2 regions of the Rugamonas sp. GW822-FHT03B10 genome follow, and region 1 is predicted to be linked to the other one. Evidence: predicted binding sites of a transcription regulator. Region 1 holds the regulator's gene; the other holds the start of a gene.
What was found. The regulator HrcA, encoded in region 1, represses chaperone genes, less so after heat shock. The targets are predictions, from matches to a motif close to TTAGCACTCNNNNNNNNNGAGTGCTAA.
Positions count from the first base shown of each region.

Region 2: a site for HrcA is predicted at 1,905-1,931, ahead of groES (co-chaperone GroES). Genes of this name have one in related genera too.

Region 1 is NZ_JBXANP010000007.1:122,156-129,137, reverse strand. Features, by position in the region: gene map (type I methionyl aminopeptidase) at 1-372, shown strand, start outside; gene AC1RQG_RS13695 (barstar family protein) at 380-706, opposite strand; gene AC1RQG_RS13690 (ExbD/TolR family protein) at 706-1,131, opposite strand; gene AC1RQG_RS13685 (MotA/TolQ/ExbB proton channel family protein) at 1,187-1,882, opposite strand; gene dapB (4-hydroxy-tetrahydrodipicolinate reductase) at 1,902-2,711, opposite strand; gene AC1RQG_RS13675 (outer membrane protein assembly factor BamE) at 2,743-3,264, opposite strand; gene fur (ferric iron uptake transcriptional regulator) at 3,376-3,804, shown strand; gene hrcA (heat-inducible transcriptional repressor HrcA) at 3,930-4,946, opposite strand; gene AC1RQG_RS13660 (HAD family hydrolase) at 5,024-5,734, opposite strand; gene AC1RQG_RS13655 (metallophosphoesterase family protein) at 5,831-6,982, shown strand, end outside.
Region 2 is NZ_JBXANP010000002.1:473,787-480,768, forward strand. Features, by position in the region: gene groL (chaperonin GroEL) at 1-1,490, opposite strand, end outside; gene groES (co-chaperone GroES) at 1,537-1,827, opposite strand; gene AC1RQG_RS05210 (carboxymuconolactone decarboxylase family protein) at 2,059-2,595, opposite strand; gene AC1RQG_RS05215 (AraC family transcriptional regulator) at 2,742-3,677, shown strand; gene AC1RQG_RS05220 (hypothetical protein) at 3,788-4,039, shown strand; gene AC1RQG_RS05225 (cell division protein ZapA) at 4,036-4,347, shown strand; RNA gene ssrS (6S RNA) at 4,394-4,573, shown strand; gene AC1RQG_RS05235 (EVE domain-containing protein) at 4,650-5,117, shown strand; gene AC1RQG_RS05240 (sulfite exporter TauE/SafE family protein) at 5,117-5,920, shown strand; gene lgt (prolipoprotein diacylglyceryl transferase) at 5,975-6,835, opposite strand; gene AC1RQG_RS05250 (LysR family transcriptional regulator) at 6,829-6,982, opposite strand, start outside.

The DNA.
Region 1 (6,982 bases):
GCCGGCATCCGCGCCGTGCGTCCCGGCGCCACGCTGGGCGACGTGGGCCATGCGATCCAGACGGTGGCCGAGAAGGCCGGCTTCTCCGTGGTGCGCGACTACTGCGGCCACGGCATCGGCCTGGTCTACCACGAGGATCCCGAAGTGCGCCACTACGGCAAGCCGGCCACCGGCATGCTGCTCAAGCCGGGCATGCTGTTCACCATCGAACCGATGATCAACGCCGGCCGCGCCTCGACCATGGAGCTGGACGACGGCTGGACCGTGGAGACGCGCGACGGCTCGCTGTCGGCGCAATGGGAGCACATGGTGGTGGTGACGGCCAGCGGCTACGAGGTGCTGACGCTGGCGCCGGGGGAACTGGCGGGCTGATTCAGGGTCAGCGCAGCACCAGCTTGAGGGCCGGCTTTTCGCCGTAGTCCTCGTAACGCTCGTTGATGCCGGCCACGCAGAACGTGATCTCCTCCAGGATGTCGGGCACTTGCGCGCCCATCGCGGCGGCGTCCGTGATGACCAGCTCCAGCACTTCGTTCGGCTTCAGGCGGAAGCGCGTCATGCCGTCCTCGTCGCGCAGGTAGCTGAGGCAATCGACCCAGGCGTCCATGGTGCCCGTGTAGCTGTCGGGGAAGCCCAGCGCGGCCTGGCAGGCCTGGTGGAACGTGGTGAAGTCGACGATCGCGGCGCCATTGATTTCTGCGGTGGCCATTATTTTTTCTCTTTCGGTGGTTCGGTGACGAAGCCCAGCTTGCTCAGGCCGGCCGTCTGGGCGGCGGCCATCACCTGGGCCACCACTTCGTAACGCGTGTTCTTGTCGGCCCGCAGCTGCAGCTCGGGCTGCGGGTCCAGTTTGCTCGCTTCGGCCAGACGCGCGTCCAGCGCCGTCTGCGCCACGGCCTCGTCGTTCCAGTAGACCTGGCCCTTGGCGTCGATCGCCAGCGACACGCTGGCCGCCTGCTGCGGATTGGCCTGCGCCTGCGCCTTGGGCAGATCGAGCTTGACGGCGTGCGTGAACATGGGCGCGCTGATGATGAAGATCACCAGCAGCACCAGCATCACGTCCACCATGGGCGTGACGTTGATGTCGGCCATCGGGCCCTGCTGGCGGTGGTGGTTGAATGAGCCAAAGGCCATCGCTACTCCCGGCGTGGTGTGCGGGGCCGGACGGGCCGGCCCGCTGTGATGGACGTTATGCGGATTCGCCCCGGGCCCGCTCGCCCGTCGTCAGGTAGGCGTGCAGGTCGAACGCGAACGCGTCCAGCTCGGCCAGCGTGAGGCGGTTGACCCGGTTAAATCCGTTATAGGCCAGCACGGCGGGAATCGCAACCGTGAGGCCGATGGCCGTCATGATCAGCGCCTCGCCCACGGGACCGGCCACCTTGTCGATCTGCACCGTGCCGGCCGTGGAGACGGCCGCCAGCGCATGGTAGATGCCCCACACGGTGCCCAGCAGGCCGACGAACGGCGCGGTGGAGCCGATCGAGGCCAGCAGCGTCAGCCCCGCCTCCAGCCGGGCCGTGACGCGCTGCACGGCCGCGCGCAGCACGCGCGTGACCTGCTCGGCGTGCCCCATCTCGGCGCCCAGCGACGGCCGTCCGGCCACCTTGAGCTGGGCCGCGCCCAGCTGCGCCAGCGGCGCGTACACCTGCTCGGGATCGGCCTCGGTCAGCGCGGCCACGCCGTCGTGCATGGTGGGCGCGTCCCAGAACGCCTGCACGGCCGGCGCCGCGCGGCGGATGCGCCAGGCCGCGTAACCCTTGGCCAGGATGCAGAACCAGCTGGCCAGCGACATGGCCAGCAGCAGGTAGGCCACGGCGTGGCTGACGGCGTCGCCCTGTTCCCAGTAGCGCGCCAGGTTGAAGCTGGTGTCGAGGTTGGGCGTCATCGGCGCGGCGGCTCCCCGGTCAGTCGTTGAGCGACAGCACGTCGTTCATGTCGTACAGGCCGGTGGCCTTGTCGGCCAGGAAGCGGGCCGCGCGCAGCGCGCCGTGGGCGTAGGTGACGCGGCTGCTGGACTTGTGGCTGATCTCGATGCGCTCGCCGGTGCCGGCGAACAGCACGGTGTGGTCGCCCACGATGTCGCCGCCGCGGATGGTGGCGAAACCGATCGAGGACGGGTCGCGCTCGCCCGTCACGCCTTCGCGCGCGTAGACGGCGCATTCCTTGAGGTCGCGGCCCAGCGCGTCGGCGATCACCTCGCCCATCTTCAGCGCGGTGCCGGACGGCGCATCGACCTTGTGGCGGTGGTGCGCCTCGATCACTTCGATGTCGTAGCCGACGGCCAGCGCCTTGGCGGCCTGCTGCAGCAGCTTGAGCGTGACGTTCACGCCCACGCTCATGTTGGGCGCGAACACGATGGCGGTCTTCTTGGCGGCGGCGGCGATGGCGGCCTTGCCGGCCTCGTCGAAGCCGGTGGTGCCGATGATCATCTTGATGCCATGCTCGGCGCAGTAGGCCAGGTGGGCCAGCGTGCCTTCCGGGCGGGTGAAGTCGATCAGGAACTGGGCGCCGGCCAGGCCCTTGGCCAGGTCCGATTCGATCGCCACGCCGCTGGTCTGGCCCAGGAAGGCGGCCGCGTCGCCGCCCAGGCCGGGCGAACCGGCGCGGTCGAGCGCGCCGGCCAGGCGGGCGTCCGGCGTTTGCAGGATGGTTTCGATCAGGATGTGGCCCATGCGGCCGCCGGCGCCGGCGATGGCGATATTCAATGGATTCATGCTCTGTGCTCTGTCAGTGAAAACGGTTCAATTACTGCTTGGTGGCCGGCGGGTCTTCTTTGATGACGGGGGCCGGGCCGGCGATGCGGGCGATGTATTCCTTCTCGGTCGGCAGATGGCCGCCCTCATAGTGGTCGACCTTGCCATCCTTGAAGAACACGGTCACGCGGCTGGTGGTGATCTCGCCGTTGCCCTTGGCCAGGCGGAACGGGTAGTCCCAGCGGTCGGCGTGGAAGATGTCGGCCGCCAGCGAGGTGCCGAAGATGAAGCGCACCTGCTCGCGCGTCATGCCGATTTTCAATTGCGCCAACATTTCTTCCGAGACAAAGTTACCCTGCTGGATGTCGGGGCGGTACGGCGAGAAGAACCACATGAACTTCTGGAACTTGGTGATGGTGGTGGTCTGCGCGCCATCGGCCGCCACGGGGGCGCTCTCGTGCTTGGCATCGCTCAGTTTTTCGCCCAGCGCGCTGCGGGTGGCGCAGCCGGAGGTGGCCAGCGCGACGCAAACGGCGGCCGCCAGCAGGGGCGCGCGGCGTGAAATTCGGTGCAACAAAGACTGCGATAAAGCCTGGGTGACGCGCATAAGTGTCCTCAATTGAATTGAGCGGAAGTGCCAAAACGCTATATCATAAAGCACATGACCCACATCCGAGTAACAAACATGAGTAACAATCCTACCGACCTCAAGGCCAGCGGCCTGAAAGCCACCCTGCCCCGCCTTAAGATCCTGGATATTTTTCAAAGCAGCCCGGTACGCCATCTGACGGCCGAAGATGTCTATAAAATATTACTGGCTGACAACATGGATGTGGGCCTGGCCACCGTCTACCGCGTGCTGACGCAGTTCGAGCAGGCCGGTCTGCTCAACCGCAACCATTTCGAGACGGGCAAGGCCATTTTCGAGCTGAACGAAGGTTCGCACCACGACCACCTCGTATGCCTGGACTGCGGCCGGGTGGAAGAGTTCTTCGACGACGAGATCGAGCAGCGCCAGCAGAAGATCGCCGAGGAGCGCGGCTTCAAGATCGCCGAGCACGCGCTGGCCATCTACGGCAACTGCGTCAAGACGGCCTGCCCGCACAAGCACTAACGGGAACTCGGACCCACCCCCATCGTCATTCCCGCGCACGCGGGAATCCATAGGTCGCGTGCTCAGACGCTCGGTATGGGTTCCCGCCTGCGCGGGAACGACGTTTTAGCGCCCTGTCCTATTCTTCAATGGTGGCTGAGCGCGTTCGACAGCAGCTTGGCCGTGATGTCCACGATCGGAATCACGCGCTCGTAGGCCATGCGGGTGGGGCCGATCACACCGAGCGTGCCGACGATCTTGCCGTTGGCCATGTACGGCGCCGTCACCACGCTCATCTCGTCCATCGGCACCAGGTTCGATTCGCCGCCGATGTAGATCTGCACGCCGCTGGCCTTGCTCGACACGTCGAGCAATTGCATCAGCCCCGTCTTCTGCTCGAACATGTCGAACATCTGGCGCAGCGACGTCATGTTCGACGACAGGTCGCTCACCGACAGCAGGTTGCGCTCGCCGGCGATCACCATGTCGTCCGAATCGTCGGCCATCGCTTCGCTGCCCGCCTCCACGGCCGCCTGCATCAGCCGGCCCATGTCGTCGCGCAGCTGGCGCAGCTCGCCCTGCAGCCGGTGGTGCACCTCGTCGAACGCCAGCCCGCCGTAGTTCTGGTTGATGTAGTTGGCCGACTGGGTCAGCTGGGCCGGCGTGTAGTCCACGTCCGTCAGCAGCAGCCGGTTCTGCACGTCGCCCGTGGGGCCGACGATCACCAGCAGGATGCGCTTTTCCGACAGGCGCAGGAATTCGATCTGCTGGAACACCGATTCGCGCCGCGGGCTCAGCACCACGCCGGCGAACTGCGACAGCGACGACAGCATCTGGGCCGCGTTGGTGATCATCTTCTGCGGCTGCGGCGCCTGCAGGCGCATGCGCGCCTCCACGGCGTGCTCGTCGAGCTGCTGCACGGTCAGCAGCGTGTCGACGAAGATGCGGTAGCCGCGCGGCGTGGGCACGCGTCCGGCCGAGGTGTGGGGGCTGGCCACGTACCCGAGCTCCTCCAGGTCGGCCATGATGTTGCGGATGGTGGCCGGCGACAGGTCGAGGCCGGAGATCTTGGACAGCGCTCGCGAACCGACCGGCTGGCCATCGGCGATGTAACGCTCGATCAGGGCTTTGAGCAGGGTTTGGGCGCGGGTATCGAGTTGCATATTTCTCTATGCCGGCGCGGGCCGGCCACAAGCTGGGTCACCCGCTTATTATGCACGCTCGCGGCGTGCTTGCGCCATCATTCGGCGGCAAGTTGGTCAAGCAGCCACGTTTCCAATTCGTCCAGCGTGGCGCAGATGGCGTCGGGCGCCACGCCCAGTTCCTCGTGCGCGCGGCTGCCGCCACGGTTGAGCCACACGGCCCGCATCCCGGCCTGCTGGGCGCCGATCACGTCGAGTTTGAGGTCATCGCCCACGTAGACGGCCGCCTCGGGCGCCACGCCCAGCGCCGCGCAGCCGGCCAGGAAAATGGACGGGTCGGGCTTGGCGCGGCCGAACTGCGGCGCGGCCAGCGTGGCCTCGAAATGATGGGCCAGGCCGATCGCCTGCAGGTCCGCGTTGCCGTTGGTGATGGTGCCCAGCCGCCAGCGCGCGCGCAGGCGGGCCAGCGCCGGCAGCACGTCGTCGTAGGGCGTGACGGCGTTGCGGGCGCCGAGGAAGGTGCGGATGGCGCCGTCGATGTGGCGCACGTCGGCGCCGGCCAGCGCGAACGCTTCCTCCAGCCCCACCCGGCGCAGCTGGGCCAGATCGACGATCAGTTCCGGGCGCCGCGCCAGCAGGGCCATGCGGCGCTCGCGCAGCTCGGCGATCGAGAATTGCCGGGCCACGGCCGGCGCGTGCTCGTCCAGCCAGGCGTGCAGCACCAGCTCGGCCTGCGCGATCACGGGCGCGATCGGCCACAGGGTGTCGTCGAGGTCGAACAGCAGGGCTTGCGGGCGGATGACGGGCATGGCGCGACAGTGATGATGAGGAAGGCCGTATTGTCGCACCAATCGCCGCGCCGGGCAGGCGTGGTAAATTTGCGCCACCATCACTCAGGAGTTGCCGTGCCGTCCACCCTATTCCGCCGTCTGGCCGCGCTGGCCGCCCCGCTGCTGCTGGCCGCCTGCGCCGCCGTACCGCCCACGGGCGACGGCGCGCCGTTCACATCGTACGTCGTGCTGGGCGAGGATGGCGCGGCCATCGCGCGCGTGCTCACGCAGGCGCCGGCCTGCCCCGCCATCGTGCTCGACGGCGCGGCCCGCCCGATGGCGCTGCGCGCCGCGCCGGCCACCGTCGCCCAGCGTCCCACCGCGTCGCCGCCGGCATTGTCCAAGCCGTCCGTGTTCGACGTGCGCGTGTGCGAGGCGGCGCTGCCGGCCGGGCTGGCCAGCGCCAGCGTGCTGGGCCGGCCGCTGCCGCTGCCGCGCGCCGACCCGCGCCGCATCGTGGTGCTGGGCGACACCGGCTGCCGCCTGCTCAAGAAGGAGGACAGCTTCCAGGCCTGCAACGACATGGCCCACTATCCGTTCGCGACCGTGGCCGCCGCCGCCGCCGCGTGGCGGCCCGACCTGGTGATCCACGTGGGCGACTTCCACTACCGCGAGAACCCGTGCCCGGCCGGCGACCAAGGCTGCGCCGGCAGCCCGTGGGGCTATGGCTGGGATGCCTGGCGGGCCGACCTGTTCCAGCCCGGCGCCGCGCTGCTGCAGGCGGCGCCGTGGGTGGTGGCGCGCGGCAACCACGAAAGCTGCCTGCGGGCCGGCCAGGGCTGGTGGCGCTTCCTCGATCCGCGCCCGCTGCTGCCGGGCCGCGATTGCGACGCGGCGGCCAACGACGACCAGGGCGACTACAGCGATCCCTACGCCGTGCCGCTGGGCTGGGACAGCCAGCTGCTGGTGTTCGACACGGCCAGCACCACGTGGCGCGGCTTCAGACCGGGCGACGCGGGCCTGGCCCATTACCAGGACGGCTACCGCAAGCTGGAGGCGCTGGCGCGCCGCGCCCGCCACACGATGGTCGTGGAGCACCATCCGCTGCTGGGCATCGGCGCGGACTTGAAGGATGGCGGCAAGCGCCGCCTGCTACTGGGCGACGCGGGCCTGATCCAGAGCTTCGGCGGCATCAATCCGCGCCTGCTGCCCGACAACGTGGAGCTGATGCTGTCGGGCCACGTGCACCTGTGGCAGCAGGTCAGCTTCAGCAGCGGCCATCCGGGC
Region 2 (6,982 bases), on a different contig from region 1:
TTGGCTGGGTCCAGCACGCCCATTTCGACCATGTCGCCATAGGTGCCGTTGGCGGCGTTGTAGCCGTAGTTGCCTTTGCCAGCCAGCACGGCCGCGACGACCACCGATGCTTCTTCACCGGCGTTCTGCACGATCATGCGCAGTGGCTCTTCCATGGCGCGCAGCACGATCTTGATGCCGGCGTCCTGGTCGGCGTTGTCGCCTTTCACGTTCAGCGCAGCGCGGGCACGCAGCAGGGCCACGCCGCCGCCTGGCACGATGCCTTCTTCCACGGCAGCGCGGGTGGCGTGCAGGGCGTCTTCCACGCGGGCTTTCTTCTCTTTCATCTCGACTTCGGTGGCAGCGCCAACCTTGATCACGGCAACGCCGCCGGCCAGCTTGGCCACGCGCTCTTGCAGCTTCTCACGGTCGTAGTCCGAGGTCGCTTCTTCGATCTGCACGCGGATCTGCTTGACGCGGCCTTCGATGCCGGCAGCTTCGCCAGCGCCGTCGATGACGATGGTGTTTTCCTTGCCCACTTCGATGCGCTTGGCCTGGCCCAGTTCGGCCAGCGAGATTTTTTCCAGCGTCAGGCCGACTTCCTCAGCCACCACCTGGCCGCCGGTCAGGATGGCGATGTCTTCCAGCATGGCTTTGCGACGGTCGCCGAAGCCAGGCGCTTTCACGGCGCAGGTCTTCAGGATGCCGCGGATGTTGTTGACCACCAGGGTCGCCAGCGCTTCGCCTTCGATGTCTTCGGCGATGATCAGCAGCGGACGGCCGGCTTTAGCGACTTGTTCCAGTACCGGCAGCAGGTCGCGGATGTTGGAGATCTTCTTGTCGCACAGCAGAACGAACGGGTTCTCCAGGATGGCGACTTGCTTTTCCTGGTTGTTGATGAAGTACGGCGACAGGTAGCCGCGGTCGAACTGCATACCTTCCACGATGTCCAGCTCGTCGTTCAGCGACTTGCCGTCTTCCACGGTGATGACGCCTTCCTTGCCCACTTTTTCCATCGCTTCAGCGATGCGCTCGCCGATCGAGGAATCGGAGTTGGCCGAGATCGAACCGACCTGGGCGATTTCCTTGGTGGTGGTGCATGGACGGGCGATGGCGGCGATCTGCTCGACGGTGGCGGCCACGGCCTTGTCGATGCCGCGCTTCAGGTCCATCGGGTTCATGCCGGCGGCCACGAACTTCATGCCTTCGCGCACGATGGCCTGGGCCAGCACGGTGGCGGTGGTGGTGCCGTCGCCGGCGTTGTCGCTGGTGCGGGAAGCAACTTCCTTGACCATCTGCGCGCCCATGTTCTGCAGCTTGTCTTTCAGTTCGACTTCCTTGGCAACGGACACGCCGTCCTTGGTGACGGTGGGGGCGCCGAACGAGCGCTCCAGCACCACGTTGCGGCCTTTCGGGCCCAGGGTGACTTTGACTGCGTTGGCCAGGACGTTGACGCCTTCGACCATTTTGGCGCGCGCTGCGTCGCCGAAGATTACTTCTTTAGCTGCCATGTTGTTTTCTCCTGAATTTCGTGGAATTTGTTAAGGCGGTGACCAATTACTTGGTGACGATCGCCATGATGTCTTCTTCGCGCATGACCATCAGTTCCTGGCCGTCGATCTTGACGGTCTGGCCGGCGTATTTGCCGAACAGGACGCGGTCGCCGACTTTGACGTCCAGCGGACGCACTTTGCCGTCATCGAGAATCTTGCCATTGCCGACGGCCAGCACTTCGCCTTGGTCAGGTTTTTCAGCAGCCGCATCAGGGATGATCAGGCCGGATGCCGTTTTGGTTTCCTGGTCCAGGCGTTTGACGATGACGCGATCGTTCAAGGGGCGAAGGTTCATACAAAACTCCTATCAATGGGTTGTTGCCAAAAGAATCACAAAGACTGCTTCAGTCGATGAAACAGCGAAAATCGTTGTTAGCACTCCTTGCTAACGAGTGCCAATTATAGGGACGGTGGGGGGGTATTTCAAGACATACTTGTCAAACTGTTGGCCTCGGCGGGCGCCGGCCATTGCCCGGCCGCCTGCGCGAGGGCGGCGGCCGGGGGAGGGATCACGTCACGGCGCGCGTCAGGCGACGGCGGGGAAGTCGACCGTGGTGTCGTTGACGCGGTTGAACAGGTTGGTCAGCGTGATGGCGGCGATCGCCAGCGTGGTGTCGGCGATCTGCGCGTCCGTCACGCCGGCCGCCTTGACAGCCTCCACCGCCGCCGCCGGCACCGTGCCGCTGGTGCCGACCAGGGTGTGGACGAAGGCCGCCAGCGCATCGAGCCGCGCTTCGCCGCTGGCATCGCCGCTGCGCACGGCGCGCATGGTCGCCGGGCTCAGGCCGGCCTTGCCGCCCATCAGCGTGTGCGCGGCCACGCAATAGTCGCAACCCGCTTGCTGGCTGACGGCCAGCTTGATCACTTCGACTTCCTTGGCGCTGAGGGTGCTTTTGCGCAGCGCGCCGTCGAGGTTCAACGCCGCCTCCAGCGCCACCGGGCTGTTGTTGCCCAGCGCCAGATAGGCGTTGGGCACCTTGCCGATCGCGCCTTTGATGGCGGTAAACAGTTGGGCGGCAGCGCCGGTGGCGTTGGCGGCGGGTTGGGTGAACAGACGGTCCATGGTGATTCCTTTCAGTGGTTAAGAGAGTTGGCATGCGATGTCGATGCCATGGAGAGCAGTGTAGGCGTCGTCCGTGAGATTTTTAATGCTCGAAATGCGCTAGAATTTGCTCATTCGTCTCAACCGTCACCGTCCTCGTCACCGCCATGGATGCTCTCAGCCGCCTGCTCGCCGTCTATCCCCTGCGTACCGCCCTGGACGTGCGCTGCCATTTCGGCGCGCCGTGGGTGCTGGACCACCCGGCCGCCGGACCGGGCATCGCGCCTTACCACCTGATCGTGCGCGGCAGCGCGGCGCTCGATTGCGCCGCCGCAAACGGCGTGCCGTTGCAGGCCGGCGACATTGTGGTATTTCCGCACGGCGGCGCGCACCGCCTGTCGCTGGGGGAGGCGGGCGCCGCGTCGCCGCTGCACGTGCTGCCCGGCGAGCATCTGCTGCGCGAGGTGCGCAACGGCGGCGACGGCCCCGCCGCCGACATCCTGTGCGGCGAATTCCACTTCGATGCGGAAGCGGGCGGCGGCCGTGGCCTGCTGGCCGCCTTGCCGCCGCTGCTGGTTGTGCGCACCGCCGACCGGCCCGACGCGGCCAGCCTGCGCAGCCTGATGGCGATGCTGCAGTCGGAGGCGGAAATGCCGCGCGCCGGTTCGGGCGCGATCGTCGGTCAGCTGGCGTCGGCCCTGTTCGCGCTGCTGATCCGGGCCTGGATGGACCAGGCGCTGACGGTCCCCGGCCTGTTCGCGCTGCTGGCCGAGCGCCGGCTGCAGGCGGCCCTGCACGCCATGTTGGCGCAGCCGGAGAGGCCGTGGGATCTGGCGCAACTGGCGGCCCTGTGCCATGTGTCGCGCGCCACGTTCGCGCGCCTGTTCAGGCAGACGGCCGGCGCCACCCCGGCCGACGTGCTGGCCCAGTTGCGCATGGCGCAGGCGGCGCGGCTGCTGGACCAGGGCAAGCAGGCGACCGGCAGCGTCGCCGAAACGGTGGGCTACCAGTCCGAGGCCGCCTTCAACCGCGCCTTCAAGCGCCACCATGGCGTCGGCCCCGGCGCCTGGCGCAAGCGCGCGCAGGCCGCCGTCGCCCCTTGACGCGGCCCGCGCGTCCGTGCCTGTGCCATTCCTGTCTTGCCTCAAAAATATGCGTGTTCTCTGCCGTGTAGCGGTTGACGCGCCTTCGCAAGCCATCCTATAGTGACGGGATGATTTCAGAATTCCAAGAACTTTCCGACAAGATCGACCAGTTGGCCGAGATGACCGCGGCCTTGCGCCGCGAGAACGCCCAGTTGCGTCAGGCAAACGCCGCGCTGGTGGTGGAAAACATCGGTTATCAGAAGCGCCTGAGCGAGGCGCACAGCCGCGTCTCGGCCCTGCTCGAACAGATCCCCGCGCTCGACGGCGAAGCGGATGCGGAAGCCGACGGCGCCTTGCCTGACCAGGAGCAGAATCAATGAAGCAGCTGGACGTCACCATCATGGGCCAGCCCTACCGCCTGATGTGCAAGGCGGACGAGGAGCGCGCGCTGCGCGAGGCGGCCGCCTTCCTCGACAAGAAGATGTGCGCGATCCGCGACGCCGGCAAAGTCAAGGGCAACGACCGCATCGCCGTGATGGCGGCGCTGGCCGTGGCGGCCGAATTCCTGTCCGTGAAGGCGCCGCAGGGACCGTTGTCGGACTTGTCTATACTGGAAGTGCAGCAGAAGATCGCGGCCATGAATCAGGTGCTCGATAACGCGCTGACGCCACAAGAAACCCTGTTTTAGTGCGCGAAACGCCTTCCCCAAAACGGGCTGAGAGAGTAAACTCCGTGTCACCCTGCAGTGTTCGCGAATGCCATATATTCCTTGAACCATTTATGTGCATCGGTCGCGGGATTTTGTTTGGTGGGCGTGAGCGTCGCTAGTCCGACGAACCCGAAATTGAACTAACTGTGACCACCTTGAACCATCAGGTTCGGGATGCCGGCATAACGGCACAGGCGGGGCTTCATTCCAAAAGAGCGGTTGCGAGCATGATGAATGCGCAGCCGCTTTTTTACGTCCGTATGTTTTGAGAGGCGGTGCCCATGCAATACTGGTTGATGAAATCCGAACCGGACGAAGTCAGTATCGACGACGTGCTGGCCGCGCCCGCGCACACGGTGGCATGGTTCGGCGTACGCAACTACCAGGCGCGCAACTTCATGCGCGACGCCATGCGCCCCGGCGACGGTGTGCTGTTCTACCATTCGAGCTGCCCGCAGCCCGGCATCGCCGGCCTGGCCGAGGTGGTGGGCACGCCGTATCCGGACGCCACCCAGTTCGACGCGCACAGCAAATACCACGATCCCAAGGCCACGCCGGAGCAGCCGCGCTGGATCTCCATCGACGTGCGCGCGACGAGGAAGACGCGCTTGCTGCCGCTGGCCGAACTGCGCACCATCGCCGCGCTGGAGGACATGGTGCTGCTGCAGAAGGGTAGCCGGCTGTCCATCACGCCCGTCACCAAGGGCCAGTGGAACACCATCGTCAAGCTGCTGGACAAGGACGCCTGATGGACTGGACCCTGATCGCGGCCTTGCTGGCCATGGGCGCCTTCGGCGGCTTTTGCGCCGGCCTGCTGGGCATCGGCGGCGGCATGATCCTGGTGCCGTTCATCACCATGATCTTCAGCGCCAAGGGCTTCCCGCCCGAGGTGATCGTGCACATGGCGATCGCCACCTCATTGGGCACCATACTGTTTACATCGTTATCGTCGGTGCGCGCGCACCACTTGCACGGGGCCGTGCGCTGGCCGATCGCGGCACTGCTGGCACCTGGCATCCTGGTCGGGTCGTGGGTGGGGCCGTGGATAGGCAAGCAGTTGCCGTCGCCCACGCTGGCGCTGGTGTTCGCCGTTTTCATTTCGTTCTCGGCCACGCAGATGCTGTTGAACCGGAAGCCGGCGGCCGGCCGCGAGTTGCCGGGCAGGGCGGGCATGTTCGCGGCCGGCGGCGTGATCGGCGTGCTGGCCGGCCTGCTGGGCGCGGGCGGCGGCTTCATCTCGGTGCCGTTCATGAGCTGGTGCAACGTGAAGATCCACAACGCCGTGGCCACCAGCGCCGCGCTGGGTTTTCCCATTGCGCTGGCGGGCACGCTGTCGAATATTTATTTCGGCTGGAATGTGGCGGGACTGCCGCAGTATTCGCTGGGCTTCATCTACCTGCCCGCGCTGGGGGTGATCGTGACGTCCAGCGTGCTGCTGGCGCCGGTCGGCGCGCGCACGGCGCACCGGCTGCCGGTACAGTCGCTGAAGAAAATGTTCGCGGTGGTGCTGTATTGCCTGGCCGCGTACATGCTGTGGAAGGCGCTGCGCTAGGGCCTCACCACAGGGTCGGACCCCAGGGGCTGACCCTTTTGTCCTTTTGGCAGGTCAGGCCGGCTTGGTGGCGGGCGGCACGCCCATCACCACATTGCGCTTGTAGGACCACGCCAGCAGGATCAAGGCGCCGACGATCATCGGCAGCGACAGCATCTGGCCCGACGTGATGGGGATGCCGCCCCAGTTCACCTCCCAGTCCGGCGTGCGGAAATACTCGGTGAAGAAGCGCGCGCAGCCATACAGCAGCGTGTACATGGCGCCCACGGCCAGCCGCGGCCGCGCCTTGCGCGCGTACAGCCACAGGATGACGAACACGAGGATGCCGTCGATCAGCATCTGGTACAGCGGCGACGGATGGCGCAGGCCTTGCAGGAACACGGGGTTGGGCAGCAGCGGGTAGCTGGTGTCCGGCCACAGCATGGCCCATGGCAGCGACGGGTCGCTGACCACGCGGCCCGGCAGTTCGGCGTTGATGAAGTTGCCGAGCCGGCCGGCCGCGTAACCGAGCGGCACCATCGGCGCGATGAAGTCGTACACGTCCATCAGGTTGCGGCCGGCCTTGCGCGACCACAGCCACATGGCCACCATCACGCCGAGGAAGCCGCCGTGGAACGACATGCCGCCGTGCCACACCTCGACGATCTCGATCGGGTTGGCGAAGAAGAAGGCGGGCCGGTAGAACAGCACTTCACCGAGGCGGCCGCCCAGCACCACGCCCAGCATGCCATAGAACAGCATGTCGTCCAGGTCCTGGTTCTTCCAGCCCAGCGCGGCGATGTGCGGCTGCTTGATGCGCACGCGGCCCAGGCCGATGAACATGGCGAACGCCAGCACGTACATCAGGCCATACCAGTGGACGGCGATCGGGCCCAGATGAACGGCGACCGGATCGGGCATAGGGTGTATCAGCATGGTGTGTTCTTTCGTAGTAAATCCAAAAAGCCTTGCAGCACGGGCGTCACGTGGTCGCGGCGCCAGGCCAGTCCCGTTTCGACCAGCGGCGTGGGGTCGCGCAGCGAGCGGTATTCTACCCCGGGCCGCATCAGGTTAGACACCGAT